DNA from 2 places in the Streptomyces sp. NPDC021224 genome. Region 2 is predicted to be linked to the other one. Evidence: riboswitches for the same ligand, from Rfam matches in the RefSeq annotation. Region 2 holds a riboswitch; the other holds the start of a gene.
The links. A riboswitch is a leader RNA that binds a small molecule or an ion and turns the genes downstream of it on or off. The one in region 2 is predicted to bind ZMP and ZTP.
Positions count from the first base shown of each region.

Region 1: it holds a riboswitch for ZMP and ZTP, as region 2 does, so the genes downstream of both, ACH4PY_RS12535 (glycine hydroxymethyltransferase) here and ACH4PY_RS11080 (phosphoribosylaminoimidazolecarboxamide formyltransferase) in region 2, are expected to answer to the same signal.

Region 1 covers NZ_JBIRPW010000004.1:183,512-191,154, reverse strand. Annotated here, with positions in the region: gene ACH4PY_RS12560 (hypothetical protein) at 228-413, opposite strand; gene ACH4PY_RS12555 (AraC family transcriptional regulator ligand-binding domain-containing protein) at 410-1,519, opposite strand; gene ACH4PY_RS12550 (TetR family transcriptional regulator) at 1,814-2,503, opposite strand; gene ACH4PY_RS12545 (hypothetical protein) at 2,607-2,759, shown strand; gene ACH4PY_RS12540 (DUF4190 domain-containing protein) at 2,833-3,114, shown strand; gene ACH4PY_RS12535 (glycine hydroxymethyltransferase) at 3,218-4,669, opposite strand; ZMP/ZTP riboswitch at 4,691-4,793, opposite strand; gene ACH4PY_RS12530 (enoyl-CoA hydratase/isomerase family protein) at 4,928-5,926, shown strand; gene ACH4PY_RS12525 (class I SAM-dependent methyltransferase) at 6,016-6,756, shown strand; gene ACH4PY_RS12520 (LacI family DNA-binding transcriptional regulator) at 6,942-7,643, shown strand, end outside.
Region 2 covers NZ_JBIRPW010000003.1:592,585-600,227, forward strand. Annotated here, with positions in the region: gene ACH4PY_RS11045 (L,D-transpeptidase family protein) at 1-218, shown strand, start outside; gene ACH4PY_RS11050 (nuclear transport factor 2 family protein) at 464-856, shown strand; gene ACH4PY_RS11055 (phosphatidylinositol-specific phospholipase C domain-containing protein) at 887-1,981, opposite strand; gene ACH4PY_RS11060 (AzlD domain-containing protein) at 2,143-2,466, opposite strand; gene ACH4PY_RS11065 (AzlC family ABC transporter permease) at 2,463-3,188, opposite strand; gene ACH4PY_RS11070 (helix-turn-helix domain-containing protein) at 3,268-3,840, shown strand; gene ACH4PY_RS11075 (crotonase/enoyl-CoA hydratase family protein) at 3,870-4,700, shown strand; gene ACH4PY_RS11080 (phosphoribosylaminoimidazolecarboxamide formyltransferase) at 4,741-5,898, opposite strand; ZMP/ZTP riboswitch at 5,997-6,082, opposite strand; gene ACH4PY_RS11085 (alpha/beta fold hydrolase) at 6,146-6,997, opposite strand; gene ACH4PY_RS11090 (DUF1772 domain-containing protein) at 7,096-7,643, opposite strand, start outside.

The DNA.
Region 1 (7,643 bases), on a different contig from region 2:
CCGTACCGCAACCCCGGCGACTCAGGGTAGTAGGACCGTCGCCGATTGCGCCCGCGAACGCCGACATTTCCGGGCGTGCGGCCGATTTTCGCGCTTCTCGCGATACGTTCCGGCCCCGCGCGCCCCGTACGCAACCCGCCGCGCTCCTGCCGCAACGGCCCCTCGCGTCAGAGGTGTCAGGGCGCACGGTCGCGGCGTCTGCGGCGGTCTGCGGCGGTCTGCGGCGGTCAGTCCGCGGGGTGGGGGGCGCCGTCCGGCTCCGGTCCGGGGAAGGGAGTGCCGCAGCGGGCGCAGCGGGGGGCCTTCATGTCCTCGCGCATCGCGCCGCATTCGTCGCAGACCCGCTCCAGCCAGCAGACCGGGTCACCGCGCTCGGTGCGCTCGTGCTGTCCGTGCTCGCCGTCCGCCGTCATGGCTGCCGCGTCCCTTCTTCCGTCGCCGGTCCGCCGGTGCCTTCCGTGGCCCTGGGCCCGTCGCCGTCCGCCGGGTTCCCGTCCTCGCGGACGCCCCAGCGGCTCCGCGCCCGCCGCAGCGAGCGGGCCTCGGCGTAGCCGAGCCGGGCCGCGGCCTGCTGCGCCGACCAGTTTCCGGTACGCCGCAGGCCCAGGGAGAACTCCTGTCGCACGGCGTCCAGTTCCGCCCGCCAGGTGGTGCCGGACTCGGCCAGCCGGCGTTGCAGGGTGCGCGGGCTGACCGCGAGCTGCCGGGCGGCGGTGGCCAGCGACGGGCGGTCGTCGGCGAACTGCGTGAGGATCGCCCGCCGCAGGTCGGGCAGCGGTCCCGTGGGCCGGGGCGGCGGGACGGCCGCAGCGGTGCGCCGGATGATGGCCGCGAGCGCCGGGTCCGCGCCGGGCAGCGGGGTGTCCAGGGCCCGGCGGGTCAGGGTGATGCTGTCGGCGCCGGTGCCGAAGTGGAGGCTCCCGCCGCCGAACAGCTCCGTGTGGCCGCCGGTCCTGCGCGGCGCCCGGTGGGCGAAGGAGACACGCGCGGGGGTGACCGCGCCGCCGGTGCTGTGCCGGATCACCTGGGTGAAGGCCCCGAGGACGAACTCCGCCACCGGTCCGCGCAGTTCGCTGTCCGGCAGCAGCGCGCCGTAGGTGATGGTCACCTCCTCGTCCGACTCCTCGGTGTCCAGCGCGGAGCCGTCGCTCAGCAGGTGCAGGTAGGTGCCCGTGACCGCCAGCCCCTCGCCCAGCGTGGGCGCGGTGCTGAAGAGGTAGTCGAAGAGGTCGAACTGGCCGTGCCGGTAGGCCGCGGCGGTCAGCAGGCCCGCGTCCTGCCGTCCGGTACGGCCGAGCACCTCGGTCCACAGCCGGTACAGGTGCATCGACGGCACGCGCGCGGTCACCGGGCCGTCGAGCACGCCGGGCGGCAGCCCCGCCGCGCGCAGCAGCGAACGGGCCTGCGTGTCACCGGTCGCGGCGGCGCGGGCAATCAGCCGGGGAAGGGCGACGCTCTCGGTCGGCCCGGCGTTCTGCGCGGCCACGGCGGGCGGCGGGGACGTCAGGGGCGGCGGCATTCCGGGCACCTCGCGAGTCTGCGGCGTGGGGGTGTGCGGACGTCGGGCGGGCCGGAGGGGAGCGGTACGCGCGGCGCCGCCGGACTTCCGGAAGCCTAACCTCCTGCTGGCGCGTCGCGTTCGACTCCTGGCGCGTTCTGTCCTCCCCGGCCGCGGGAGCCGTGACGATGATCAGACGAACTGGTGTCTCCGGGCACCGGGTACGCCCGCGCCAGGGAGGGGGCGGGCGTGCCGGGGGGAGGGCCGCCGGCGCGGACGGGCCACCGTCCGCGCCGGTGAACCGTACCGCCGGTCTCAGCCGACGCCGTCGCCGCCCGCGCGTTCGCGCGGCCAGTGGCGGCGGCCGAGGCTGACGATCCGCATCCGCAAGGCGGCCGTCTCGGCGATCGAGGCCCGGACCGCCGTGTCGTCCGGCGGCGCCTCCATGACGGCCGCCGCGGTCAGCACCATGTGGTCCACGTACAGCCCGGCCAGCACCCGCAGTTCGGCGGGCCGCCAGCCCGCGGAGTCCGGCTGGGCGGCGAGCCCGTCGGCCACCTCGCCGGTGAAGCGCTCCAGTTCGGCGGCGATGGCCTCGCGCACCGGGCGCACCCCGCCGTAGCGCTCGCGCGCGATGAAGCGGACGTGCGCGCGGTGCTCGTCGGCGTACGCGACGGTGAGCGCCACCGCGCGGTCGATGAGGTCCGCCGGGTCGCCGGGGTCCGCCCCGTCCCCGGTCGCCGCGTGGTCCGTACCGTCCGCCATGACCTCCCGGACGACCGCGTGCAGGCTGCCCAGCGCCTCGCCGACCAGCGCCACGCCCAGCGCGGCCATGCCCGGGAAGTGCCGGTAGAAGGCGGCGGGTGCGACGCCGACCTCCCGGGTGACCTCGCGCAGGCCGAGGCTGCTGAGGCTCTGCCGGTCCAGCAGTCGCAGCCCCGCGTCCAGCAGCGCCTGCCGGGTCTGCTCCTTCTGGGCCTGCCGGACCCCTGGTGTGTGACTCATGTCATTCAGTAAACAACCGTTCTCCGACTCCCGCTACTACTAGACTCGTCAGTCAGTGAACAACTGTTTTCCGAATCTCCGACCGACTGGAGGTGCCGCCGGTATGGCCCTTGTCGTCTTCCTGCTCGGCATCGGCGTCATCATGGGCGCCGCCGCTCATATGCCGCTCACCGTCTTCGGCGTCGCGTCCGCGGCCGTCGCCGCGTGGCTGCTCGCCTTCGCCGTACGCGAGGCCGTCGCGCGCCGCCGCGGCTGACACCCGCCCCGGCGCCGTCCCCGCGCCGCCCGCCCCCACCCGACCACCGCCCACGGAAACGGAAGAGGACACCGTGAACTCCGCAGCCCATCCGGTCCCGGCCGGCGCTCCGGCCGCGACCACCCGCGACGCCGACGGCATGGCCGTCGCGTCCTTCCTGCTCGGCCTGCCCGGCCTGCTCGTGCTGAACCTCGTGCTCGGCCCCGCCGCGATCGTGCTGGCCCTCGTCGCGCTCCGCCGCGGCACCCGCCGCCGCGGCCGCGCCCTGCTCGGCCTCGCCCTCGGCGTGGCCGGCGTCGCCGTCCAGGTCGCGCTGACGATCGCCGGCCACGGGGTGCTCTGGTCGTTCGAGTGAGCCCCGCCCGCCGGGCGGCAAGGACAGGAAAAGGGTGAGGGCCCGGCCGGACGGCCGGGCCCTCACCCTTCCTCGCGGGGCGCGCACCGGCGCGCCCGTCACGTCAGCTCAGGTCGATGCCGGGGTAGAGCGGGAAGCCGGACAGCAGGTCCGCCGCGCGCTTGGCGACCTCGTCGGCAACCGCGGCGTCCAGCACGTGGTGCGCCTTCGACAGCCCGCCCTTGGGCGCGGCCGCGGCCGTCGTCCCGGACAGCACGGTGTGGATCAGCCCGGCGATCTCGTCCATCTCCGGCGCGCCGAGCCCGCGGGTGGTGAGCGCCGGGGTGCCGATGCGGATGCCGGAGGTGTACCAGGCGCCGTTCGGGTCCTGCGGGACGGAGTTGCGGTTGGTGACGATGCCCGCGTCCAGCAGCGCCGCCTCCGCCTGCCGGCCCGTCAGCCCGTAGCCCGACACGTCGATGAGCACCAGGTGGTTGTCGGTGCCGCCGGTCACGAGCTTCGCACCGCGGTTCAGCAGGCCCTCGGCGAGCGACCGCGCGTTGTCGACGATCCGGTGCGCATAGGCCCCGAACTCGGGCCGGGAGGCCTCCGCGAGCGCCACCGCCTTCGCCGCCATGACGTGCGGCAGCGGCCCGCCCAGCACCATCGGGCAGCCCCGGTCGACGTGCTCGGCGAGCGAGTCGTCGCACAGCACCATGCCGCCGCGCGGGCCGCGCAGCGACTTGTGAGTCGTGGTGGTCACGATGTTCGCGTGCGGCACCGGGTCGAAGTCGCCGGTCAGCACCTTGCCCGCGACCAGGCCCGCGAAGTGCGCCATGTCGACCATGAGCGTCGCGCCGACCTCGTCGGCGATCTCCCGCATGATGCGGAAGTTGACCAGCCGCGGATAGGCGGAGTAGCCCGCGACGATGATGAGCGGGCGGAACTCGCGCGCGGTCTCGCGCAGCGCGTCGTAGTCCAGCAGGCCGGTCTGCGGGTCCGTGCCGTAACTGCGCTGGTCGAACATCTTGCCGGAGATGTTCGGCCGGAAGCCGTGGGTGAGGTGGCCGCCGGCGTCCAGCGACATGCCGAGCATCCGCTGGTTGCCGAACTCGGCGCGCAACTGCGCCCAGTCCTGCTCCGACAGGTCGTTGACCTGCCGCACCCCGGCCCTGGCCAGGCCCGGGGTCTCGACCTTCTGGGAGAGCACCGCCCAGAAGGCCACCAGGTTCGCGTCGATCCCGGAGTGCGGCTGTACATACGCGTGCGAGGCGCCGAAGACGCTGCGGGCGTGCTCGGCGGCGAGCGCCTCGACGGTGTCGACGTTGCGGCAGCCCGCGTAGAAACGGCGGCCGATGGTGCCCTCGGCGTACTTGTCGCTGAACCAGTTGCCCATCGCCAGCAGCACGGCGGGCGACGCGTAGTTCTCGCTGGCGATCAGCTTGAGCATCTCGCGCTGGTCGGTCAGCTCACCGGCGATGGCGTCCGCGACACGCGGCTCGACACCCCGGATCACGTCCAGGGCACTGCGGAAGGCGATCGACTCGGTGCTGTACGGCTGTTCGGGCGCGGCCACGGCGGTCCTCCGGTTGGTCAACGGGACGGCCCAGGCGCACGGCACTTCGATCTTCCGGATCTTTCCGGTCGAGCCGCTCCCCGATGGTTGACCCCATCCCAGCGCGCCAGTCACGGCTCCGCCCCGAGCCTACCAACCCCGCCCGGCGGGCACACCGGGGGAGCGCGCCGCCCGCGCCGTCCGGGGCGGGCGGCACCGCAGCTCAGGGCGGAGGGCGGGCGGTGTTTGATGGGGGCAGGCGACGGCGGAAGGAGCCGCATGGCAGGCAGCAACGGGCCCGCACCGGTGCAGACCCGGGTCGGGGCGGACGGCACGGCGGTGATCGAGCTGGACCGCCCGGCCGCCCTCAACGCGCTCGACCTCACGATGGTGCGGCTCATGACGGACGCGCTGGTGCGGTGGCGGGACGACCCGGCCGTCCGCTCCGTCCTGGTCGTCAGTACCTCGCCCAGGGCGTTCTGCGCGGGCGGCGACATCGTGGCGGTGCGGGCTGCGGGCGCGTCGGGCGACGAGGACGCCGTGCGGGGCTACTTCACCGCCGAGTACGGCCTCAACGCGCTGATCGCGCGCTACCCGAAGCCGTACACCGCGCTCGTCGACGGCTACGCGATGGGCGGCGGGCTCGGCATCTCGGTGCACGGGTCCGCCCGGGTGGTCACCGAGCGCGCGTCGCTGGCGATGCCGGAGACGGCCATCGGCTTCTTCCCCGACATCGGCGCGAGCCACTTCCTGCCGCGGCTGCCGGGCGCCTACGGCTGGTACCTGGGCCTGACCGGCGCGCGGATCGGCGGACCGGACGCGGTGGCCTGCGGGCTCGCGACGCACCATGTGCCCGCAGCCGAGCTGCCCGCCCTGCGGGCCGCGCTGACCGCGGACGGCACGCCCCCGGACGCGGTCCTGCGCAGCTTCGCACGTCCCGTCCCGGAGCGCCCCGCGCACGCCGCCGCCGTGGCCCGCTGCTTCGCCGAGCCGGACCCGGCGCGCGTGCGGGCCCGGCTGGTGGCCGAGACCGAGGACGCGCGGTGGGCGGCGGACACGCTCGCGCTGCTCGACGCCGCCTCGCCCGCGAGCCTCGCGGCCACCGCGGGCCTGCTGCGGGCGGGTGCGGGATCGACGCTGGAGGAGTGCCTGGCCCGTGAACTGGAACTGGCGTGCCGTACGGCGGGCAGCGCCGACTTCCAGGAGGGGGTGCGTGCGGCCCTGGTGGACAAGGACCGGAGGCCGGTCTGGTCGACCCCTGCGCAGTCCACATTGTAAGATGGCGGTGTCACTATACGGACAGCGGGCGTAGTGTCGCTGTCGAACCCGCCGCGCCGCGGCGGGACATGGCCACGGGAGAGCCGAGCATGCCTCGCGAATGGGACGCCAAGACCTACGACTCGCTGCCCCTGCCCCACCTGGGCTGGGGCCGCCGCACGCTGGGGCGGCTGGAGCTGCGGGGCGACGAGCGGGTGCTCGACGCGGGCTGCGGCACCGGCCGCGACACCGAGGGTCTGCTCGACCGGCTGCCGCAGGGGCAGGTGGTCGCCGTGGACGGATCCGTCCGCATGCTGGACCAGTTGCGTGAGCGGCTGTCCGGCCGGCTGGACCGGGTCGAGGTCGTGCACGCCGACCTGACGAAGCCGCTGCCCTTCGACGGCGAGGTGGACGCCGTCTTCAGCGTCGCCGCCTTCCACTGGATCGAGGACCACGCCGCCCTCTTCTCCTCGCTGGCCGGGCGGATGCGGCCGGGCGCCCGGCTGGTCACCGAGTGCGGCGGCCAGGGCAACATCGCGGCGGTCAACGCCGCGGTCGCCGAGGTGACCGGCGAGGCGCGCGACGTCTGGGAGTTCGCCGGCGTCGAGGACACCCGGCAGCGGCTGGCCGAAGCGGGCTTCACCGACATCGAGGTGCTGCTGCGGCCCGACCCGGCCCGCTTCGAGCCGGGTGAGCAGCTGGAGGCCTTCCTCGCCACCGTCGTGCTGGGCCCCTATCTGGACGCGATGGCCGAGGACGACCGCGAGCCGTTCGTGAAGGCGGTGGCCGCGCGCCTGGCGGAGCCGGTCGTCGACTACGTGCGGCTGGAGATCGCCGCGACCCGCGGCTGACGCCGGGGCCACCGCACGGTGCCGCCCGGCGTGCGGTGGGACGGGGGTCCGGCAGCCGTGCCGGGCCGCCGTCCGCGTTGTTAAGGTATGGGCGCCGATCACCCGATCACCCGTCAGTCCGCCCGTCGGCCCGTCATCCGGGACCGGCGCGCGGGCCCGCGGGCCGTCCGCCGTATCGAGGCCCCATGAGCCCCAAGAAGCGTCCCACCATCGCCGACATCGCCGAGGCCGCCGGTGTGTCCAAGGGCGCCGTGTCCTACGCGCTCAACGGCAAGGCGGGGGTCTCGGAGCAGACCAGGGCCAGGATCCTGGAGATCGCGGCGCGGATGGGCTGGCACCCCAGCAGCGCGGCCCGTGCGCTGTCCGACGGGCGCAGCGGCGCGGTCGGCCTCGTGGTGGACCGCCCGGCGTGGGTGCTGGGCATCGAGCCGTTCTTCATGCAGCTCATCTCCGGAGTCGAGGCGGGTCTCGCGGCCACCGGCACCGCGCTGCTGCTCCAGGTCACCGACGACGCCCGCGCCGAGGAGGCGGCCTACCGCCGCTGGTGGGGCGAGCGCCGGGTGGACGGGGTGCTGCTGGTCGATCTGCGCGAGCAGGACGCCCGGCTCGGCCTGGTCGCGGAGCTGGGCCTGCCCGCGGTGGTGATCGGGCACGCGGCGGAGTCCTCCGGGGTGCCGTCGGTGTGGATCAACGACGGCGCGGCCGTACGCGAGACCCTCGCGTACCTCGGAGCGCTGGGCCACCGCCGGATCGCCCGGGTCGCCGGCCCCGCCGACTTCGTGCACACCCGCGAGCGCAGCGAGGCCTTCGAGTCCGCCGCCGCGGAACTGGGCCTGGAGGGCGTGCCCTGCGTCTACACCGACTACTCCGGCGAGGCGGGCGCCCGT
Region 2 (7,643 bases):
TCGACTACAACCGGGTGCCCGGCAACTCCCCGCTCGACGGCAGCCAGCCGCTCGGCGCGAGCCGCGGCGGCGGCATCTGGGTGCACGTCGACCACGGCGGGCCCACGCACGGCTGCGTCAGCATCTCCGCCGACCACATGGTCGACCTGCTGCACACCCTGCTCCCGGCGGATCATCCGGTCATCGTGATGGGCGACCACGGCTCGCTGTCGTCCTGAGGCGCCCGCCGCCCGCGGGCGGCGGATCCGCAGGTCACGGGCACAGCGGGCCGACGGGGCGTCAGCTTCCGGTCGCAGGAGCGGCGTTCGGTTACTCCTGGGGGAGTACGCCGTTCCGGTGACGACGCTGACCGGGGGAGTAGCGGGAAACCATGCCGTGGGCCGATGTCACACCCGCGCCGGGCGGGGAGTCTTGAGGGCAGGACGGATCGCCCGACGTCCCCGGGTGCAAGGGAGGCAACGGCATGGACGACGACCGGGAGCTGGCCGGCTTCGCGCGGCAGTGGGCCGAGGCGGAACGGCGCGGGGACACCGCCGCGCTGGACGCGCTGCTGACCGACGACTTCACGGCGGTCGGCCCGCAGGGCTTCGTGCTCGACAAGAAGCAGTGGATAGACCGCTACGCCTCGGGCGCCCTCATACACGACTCCTTCACCTGGGAGGACGTGACGGTGCGCAGGCACGGCCCGGCCGCGGTCGCGGTGGGGGTGCAGGGCCAGCAGAGCATCTACGACGGGCGTGACGCGGACGGCCATTTCCGCGTCACGCAGATGATCGTCACGGACGGCGCACGGTGGAGGCTGGCCGCTGTGCACCTCAGCCCGACCGGCTGCCGGAGCGGGCTGGAGGACGACTGACCCCTGGGCGGGGCGGTGCGTCGGCCGGGCTCAGCCGCGCGGCAGCACCGTCGACTGGACCTGGGTGAGGCCGCGCCAGTCGTTGGAGGCGACCGTGGCGTGGGCCTTGGCCAGCTGGGCGACCCTGGCCTGCGCGTCGGCGGGCGCCGGGTTCACGTCGTCCAGCGCGGGTGCCACGTTCTGCGCGTCGGTCATGAAGAGCAGGTAGTGATGGGTGTCGTACCAGGAGGTGTCGATGCTGCCGCTGAGATAGGTGGCCGCGTCGCCGTCGAAGGCCACGAACCACGGACGCAGGGAGGTGTCGGCGTAGCGGGTGCGGGGATCGCCGGACTGGGCGTTGTGGACCGAGGGGAAGACGTTGGCCTGCGCGGTCTTGCCCTGGGTGTGCAGGTCGCGCAGGTAGCCGGCGTACTCGCTGTCCGTCCACAGCGAGTCGGTCGGGTTGGACTCCTCGACCGTGCCGGGGATGACCTCCAGCACCACCTTGCCCGCGAGCTGGGCGCGGGTGGGCCAGTTGCCGGCGGTCGCGGCCTCGTCGAGGGTGGCGTACTGGCCGCCGCCCGGCTTGGCGAGCAGGTCGGCGGGCTTGAAGACCAGGCTGCCGAGGTGGGCGCTGATCGACTGGTCGAGCTTGGCGGGGCTCATCCCGAAGGTCGACTGGAAGCCGGCCTTCATCTCCAGCTTGACGTACAGCGGGCCGTGGCCGGGGTGGGCGCCCAGCCACACCCGGATGTCGTCGAGGCAGCTCTCCAGGTCCTTGTTGGCGCCGCCCGAGTAGAGCTGGGAGGCATTGCCGGCGTTGACGCAGTTGTTGCTGTTGCCCAGCGGGTTGGAGTGGCTGACCTTCCACTCCTGGGTGACGAAGTCGTCCCAGACGTCGAGCTCGATCATCGACGTGCCGGTGTCGAGCGCCTGGGCGAGATAAGTGAAGGAGGCGGGATCGTAGCTGTTGTGCAGGCCGGACGTGGTGGCGCCGGACAGCGGCAGTGCGTCGGTGTCGGCCGAGGCGGCCGGGCCGGTGGCGGTGAAGGCGAGGCAGGCCGCGAGGGCGCCGAGCAGGGCGGCGCGTCCCGTCCGCGCGGCGGCGCGGCGGAGCGGAAGGCGGCGGGTGAGCGGACCGGTCACGTGTCCTCCTGTGGGGGATGGCTCTCCGTCAGGACGGTGACGGAGAGGCGTGAAGCGACGGAGACATGACACGTAACACGACCTGCATTCCTGCTGTCGCCTCCGAGTTCGGCCAACTCCTGGTGCCGGAGGCGGAGGCGGTGCGGTGAGCTGAGGCCCGGTCAGGGCACGGAGAGGAGGCGCAGCAAGGCGGTGGCCGCCGCGGCGGCGAGGACGACGACGAGGAAGGGGGCTCTGCGCCAGGCGCACAGCGCCCCGACGGCGACACCCGCGGGCCGGGCCGGACCCGCCAGGGCGTGCCCGTCGGTGAGCGCCGAGGTGGCGACGAGGGCGGCGAGCAGTACGACCACGGCGGTCGCCAGCAGACGTTCGAGCGCGGGCGGCAGGGTGACGCGGGAGCGCAGCGCCGGACCGGCGAAGCGGAAGGCGAAGGTGCCCGCGCCGAGCACGGCGGTGGCCGCGAGCAACTGGGCGCCGCCGCTCACCGGGCGTCCTCCGGGGCGGCGGGGCGTCGGTGCCCCTCGGCGGCGACACCCACGAGGGCGAGGAGCACGGGCAGCCCCGCGGGCAGGAAGGGTGCCGTCGCGAGCGCGACCAGCGCGCCGGCGAGCGCGGCGCGGCGGGTCCCGGCCGTGCGCAGCGAGGGGAGCAGCAGGGCGACCAGTACGGCGGGGAAGGCCGCGTCCAGGCCGAGGGCGTCGGTGTCGTGCAGGGCGTGGCCGCCGTAGACGCCCAGCAGCACACCGGCGTTCCAGCTCGCGAACAGGCCGGTGCCGCACAGCCAGTAGGCCGTGCGCCGGTGCGGCGGCTCGCGCTGGGCCAGTGTGAAGGCCACGGTCTCGTCGACCATCAGATGGCTCCCGGCGATGCGGCGCGGCCAGCCCGAGCCGAGGGCGTCGCCCACGGCGAAGCCGAAGGGGAGGTGGCGGGCGTTGACCAGGAGCCCGGCGGCCACCGCGGCGACCGGGTTGCCGCCCGCCGCCACCAGACCGACGAAGAGGAATTGCGCCGCGCCTGCGAAGACGACCACGGACAGCAGCACCGGGAGCCAGGGCGGCAGCCCGAGGCCGACGGAGAGGGCGCCGAAGGACACGCCGACCACGGCGTCGGCGGCGCAGACCAGGGCGATGTCCCGGGCCAGGCCCGGGGCGTGAGGAAGGAGGGGGCGGGGAAAGGGCAGCCGTCTTGTTCGCTGTATCGAACGCATCGCCGTCTATACTGAACATCTGACGAAGCGTTCGTCAAGGAGAACGCATCGACCGATAGAGCGAACGAAGGGAGCGGACGTGCCGCAGGACGGGGCCCCGCGCGGAGGGCCGCCGCTGGACGTGATCGGGGCCGGGCTGCAGCGGGAACGGCGGCGGGCCGGGCTGTCGCTCGCCGAGGTCGCCCGGCGGGCGGGCATCGCCAAGTCCACGCTGTCCCAGCTGGAGTCGGGCACGGGCAACCCCAGCGTGGAGACGCTGTGGGCGCTCAGTGTCACCCTCGACGTGCCCTTCGCCCAGCTCGTGGATCCGCCACGGCCCCAGGTGCAGGTCATCAGGGCCGGTGAGGGGCCGGCCTTCGCCGCCGAGCGGGCCGAGTACGTCGCCGTGCTGCTCGCCTCCTCACCGCCCGGCATCCGGCGCGACATCTACCTGGTGACCGCCCAGCCCGGCAGCGCGCGGGAGTCCGACCCGCACATGCCGGGGGTCGTGGAGCACGTGGTGCTCAGCACCGGGCGGGCGCTCGTCGGGGTCGCGGAGGAGCCGGTGGAGATCGGGCCGGGCGACTACATCGCCTACCCGGGGGACCTCGCCCATGTCTTCCGGGCCCTGGAGCCGGGCACCTCGGCGGTGCTCGTCCAGGAGCACCGCTGACCCGACGAACGCAGACGGAAGGAGCCGCCGTGCCCGGACAGGCCGAGGGGCAGGACCAGGAGCAGGAGCAGGAGCAGCCCGCCGTCCGCACCGAGCGGAACGGGCCGGTGACCACGGTCGTGCTGTCGCGCCGTGCGGTGCGCAACGCGGTCGACGGCCCCACCGCACGCGCGCTGGCCGACGCCTTCCGGGCGTTCGACGCCGACGAGGAGGCCTGCGTCGCCGTGCTCTGGGGCGAGGGCGGCACGTTCTGCTCCGGCGCCGACCTGACGGCGATCGGCACCGAACGCGGCAACCGCGTCACCGACCCGTCCGGTGCGCGGGGCCCCGACGCCGACGGGCCGATGGGCCCGACCCGGATGCGGCTCGGCAAGCCGGTGATCGCGGCCGTCGCGGGCCACGCGGTCGCGGGCGGGCTGGAGCTGGCGCTGTGGTGCGACCTGCGGGTCGTCGAGGAGTCGGCCGTCCTCGGCGTCTTCTGCCGCCGCTGGGGCGTCCCGCTGATCGACGGCGGCACGGTACGGCTGCCCCGGATCGTCGGCGCGGGCCGGGCCATGGACCTGGTGCTCACCGGCCGCCCGGTGGAATCGGCGGAGGCGCTGGCCATCGGCCTGGCCGACCGCGTCGTGCCCGACGGCACCGCGCGCGCGGCGGCCGAGCGGCTGGCCGCCGAGATCGCCGCCTTCCCGCAGGTGTGCCTGCGCCAGGACCGGCTGGCCCTGCTGGAGCAGGAGGGCCTGCCGCAGGACGAGGCGCTGGCCGTCGAGCTGGCGCACGGGTGGGTCTCACTGGCGCAGGCGGCGCGGGGTGTGGCCCGCTTCACCGCGGGGGAGGGGCGGCACGGCGCCTTCGGCGGATGACGCGGGTGGCGCCCCTCCCGGCCGCTCCCCGGGGCGGGCGTCAGTGCCGGAAGAGCCGCAGGCGGGTGTGGACGAGGGTGATGCCGTGCTCCCGGCAGGCGTCGGCGACGTCGCCCGAGCGGATCGAGCCGCCGGGCTCGGCGATCCAGCGCACCCCGTGCCGGGCGGCGTGGTCGACGTTGTCCCGGAAGGGCAGCGCGCCGTCCGAGGCGAAGGCGACCGACGTCAGGCCCGCCGCCCAGGCCCGCCGCTCACCCGCGCCCAGGTCGTCCGCCGGCACGGCCAGCGCCCGGCCGAAACGGGTGCGCTCGTCCGCGGTCATGTCGCCCTCGGCGAAGCGCACCTGCCAGTTGACGCGCTCCTGGCGGCGTACCGAGGGCAGGAAATGCAGCGCGGGCACCGCCGGGTGGCGGCGCAGCCACCACAGGTCCGCCTTCGCGCCCGCCAGCCGCGTGCAGTCCACCCGGGACTGCTGCCCCGCCCCGATGCCCAGCGTGACCCCGTCCCGCACGTAGCAGACCGAGTTGGACTGGGTGTGGCGCACCACGGCCAGCCCCAGCAGCAGGTCCGCAGCGGCGGACGTGGACAGCGGCCCGCCGCACACCACGTCGTCCAGCAGCCCGGCGTGCAGCGGCACGTCGTCCCGTGCCTGCGTCAGCCGCAGCCCGTGCAGCTCGCGCTCCTCCTGCGGCGGCGCGACGAAATCCGGGTCCGCCTCGATCACCAGGAAGCGGCCCTTCTTCTTGCGGCGCAGCGCGGCCACCGTGCCCGGTTCGAAGCCCGGCGCGATGATGCCGTCGCTCACCACATGGCCCAGCAGATCGGCCAGTTCGGCGTCGACCGGATGCGACACCGCGGCGAGGTCGCCGTAGGAGGACTTCGGATCGGCGTCCCGCGCCCGGACGTAGGCGCTGGTCAGCGCGCCCGCGCCCGGGTCGGTGCGGTAGAGCGCGGCGGCGCCTGCCTCCAGCGGTCCGGCGAGTGCCGCCCCGGCCGGCGAGACATGCTTGAAGGAGGCCGCGGCCGGCTGGCCCAGCGCGCCCGCGGCCTCCCTGACCAGCTGCCAGCCGCTCAGCGCGTCCAGCAGGTTGATGTACGACGGCTCGCCGTTCAGCACTCTCAGCGGCCATGCCCCCGCCCGCACGGGCACGGCGCTCGCCGCCGTCTGCTGGGGGTTCGTCCCGTAGCGCAACCGCATGTCCAGGCCTCCTCGCTCGGAGCCCGGCGGGGTGCCCCGCGGCCGGACCCGAAGCGTACGGGCTCACGGTGCGCGGGAGACGGCCGGGCTGCGTCGGCGGAAGGCGCCCAGGCGGTCGACGCTCACGCGAACGGACGGCCGCTCCCCGGTGGTTGGCCCACCCTCGCCAGTCGCGGCCACGGCCGACTCTAGCGGAGCCCCGCGCCGCCCGGCAGGGGAGCGGACCTGTCAGACGCGGCCGCCCCGCTCAGCGGTCCCCGAGCCCTGCCGCGAAGGCCAGCACCAGTGCGGCGACGCGCTCCGGGGCCTCCAGGATCGAGGTGTGCCCGACGCCCGGCAGCGGATCGACGCGGATGCCGGGCACCGCGCGGTAGTCGCCGTACGCCGCGGGCACCCAGCGGCCGTCCAGCTCCCCGTAGACGGCCTGGGCGGGTGTGCCGAGCGCCGCCAGCCGCTCCGGCACCGGCTGCTCGGCCAGGTAGCCGTAGGAGGCGCGCATGGTCGTCAGGAAGGAGCGGAAGCTCATCTGGCGCAGTTCCTCGGCCAGTATCCGCGGCGCGTCGCTGCCTTCGGGGAAGCTGCCGCCGGAGAAGGCGCGGATCTGCTCGTCGGTCGGCGGCCACCGCACCTCCGCGCTGACGGCGCCCGCGTCCTGCGCGGTGAGGGCGTCGATCCGCGGGCCGGTGTTGACGAGAGCCAGCCCGCGCACCAGCTGCGGGTGCCGTTCGGCGAGGGCGACCGCGGTGTAGCCGCCGCTGGAGTGGCCCACGACGACGGCCGGTGCGGCCTCCAGCAGCTCCAGCACCCGCGCCGCCCGGTCCGCCTGCTCCGGGATGCCGTACCCGCCGTCCGCCGGCTGCGCGGACCGCCCGTGGCCCAGCAGGTCGATCCGGACGACGCGGTGGGTGGCGGCCAGCGGCGGCACCATCGCCTGCCACGACAGGGAGGACGCCCCCGACCCGTGGACCAGCAGCAGGGCGGGGGCGTCGCGGGGGCCGTCCTGGCAGACGTGGATGTCGCCGCCGTCCAGCGGCAGCAGCGCCTGCGCGGCGGTGACGGGGTCTTCCGTGCGAGGTGATGGCGCATCAGGAATCGTCATGCCGACCATTGTCGGGGCCGTGTCGGGCCCCCGCGGGCATCGCCCCCCAACGGGGTCGTGGCGCCGCCCTGTTCGTCCCGGGCCCGGCCCGCCGGGGGTCACGCCCGGCCCGCACCGGCCGCCACCCGCATCGCCCAGGCCAGGCAGCCCAGCGCGGCGGTGCTGACCAGGGTGCGCGCGATGTTCCAGTGGATCCAGGCGGATTCGAAGCGCGCCCGGACCGCCGCCATGTCGTGGATGTGTCCGGGCGCGCCCGCGTCCGCGAGCTTGTTGTTGAGCGGCACGCTGCACCCCATGGTGATCAGCAGCGACAGCGCGTAGAGCACCACACCGGCGACGATCCACGGCAGCGCCGGGCGCCCCGGGCCGCCGCGGTGCAGCACCGCCGCGACGATGCCGAGCACCAGCGCGCCGCCGAAGGCGAGGGTGAACCAGCCGTTGAGGATGGCGACGTTGATGCGCTGCATCGCCTCCACCAGGGTCCGGTCGCCGGACCTGCCGAGGCCGGGCATCACGGCCACGGAGAAGGCGAAGTAGAGGCCGGCCATCAGCCCGGTGGTGAGGGTCGCGGCGAGCAGCACGAGGCCGCTGAGGGTGCCGTTCACGGCTGCTCCTCGGGTGGTCGGGCGGAGGTCGGGCCGCGGTA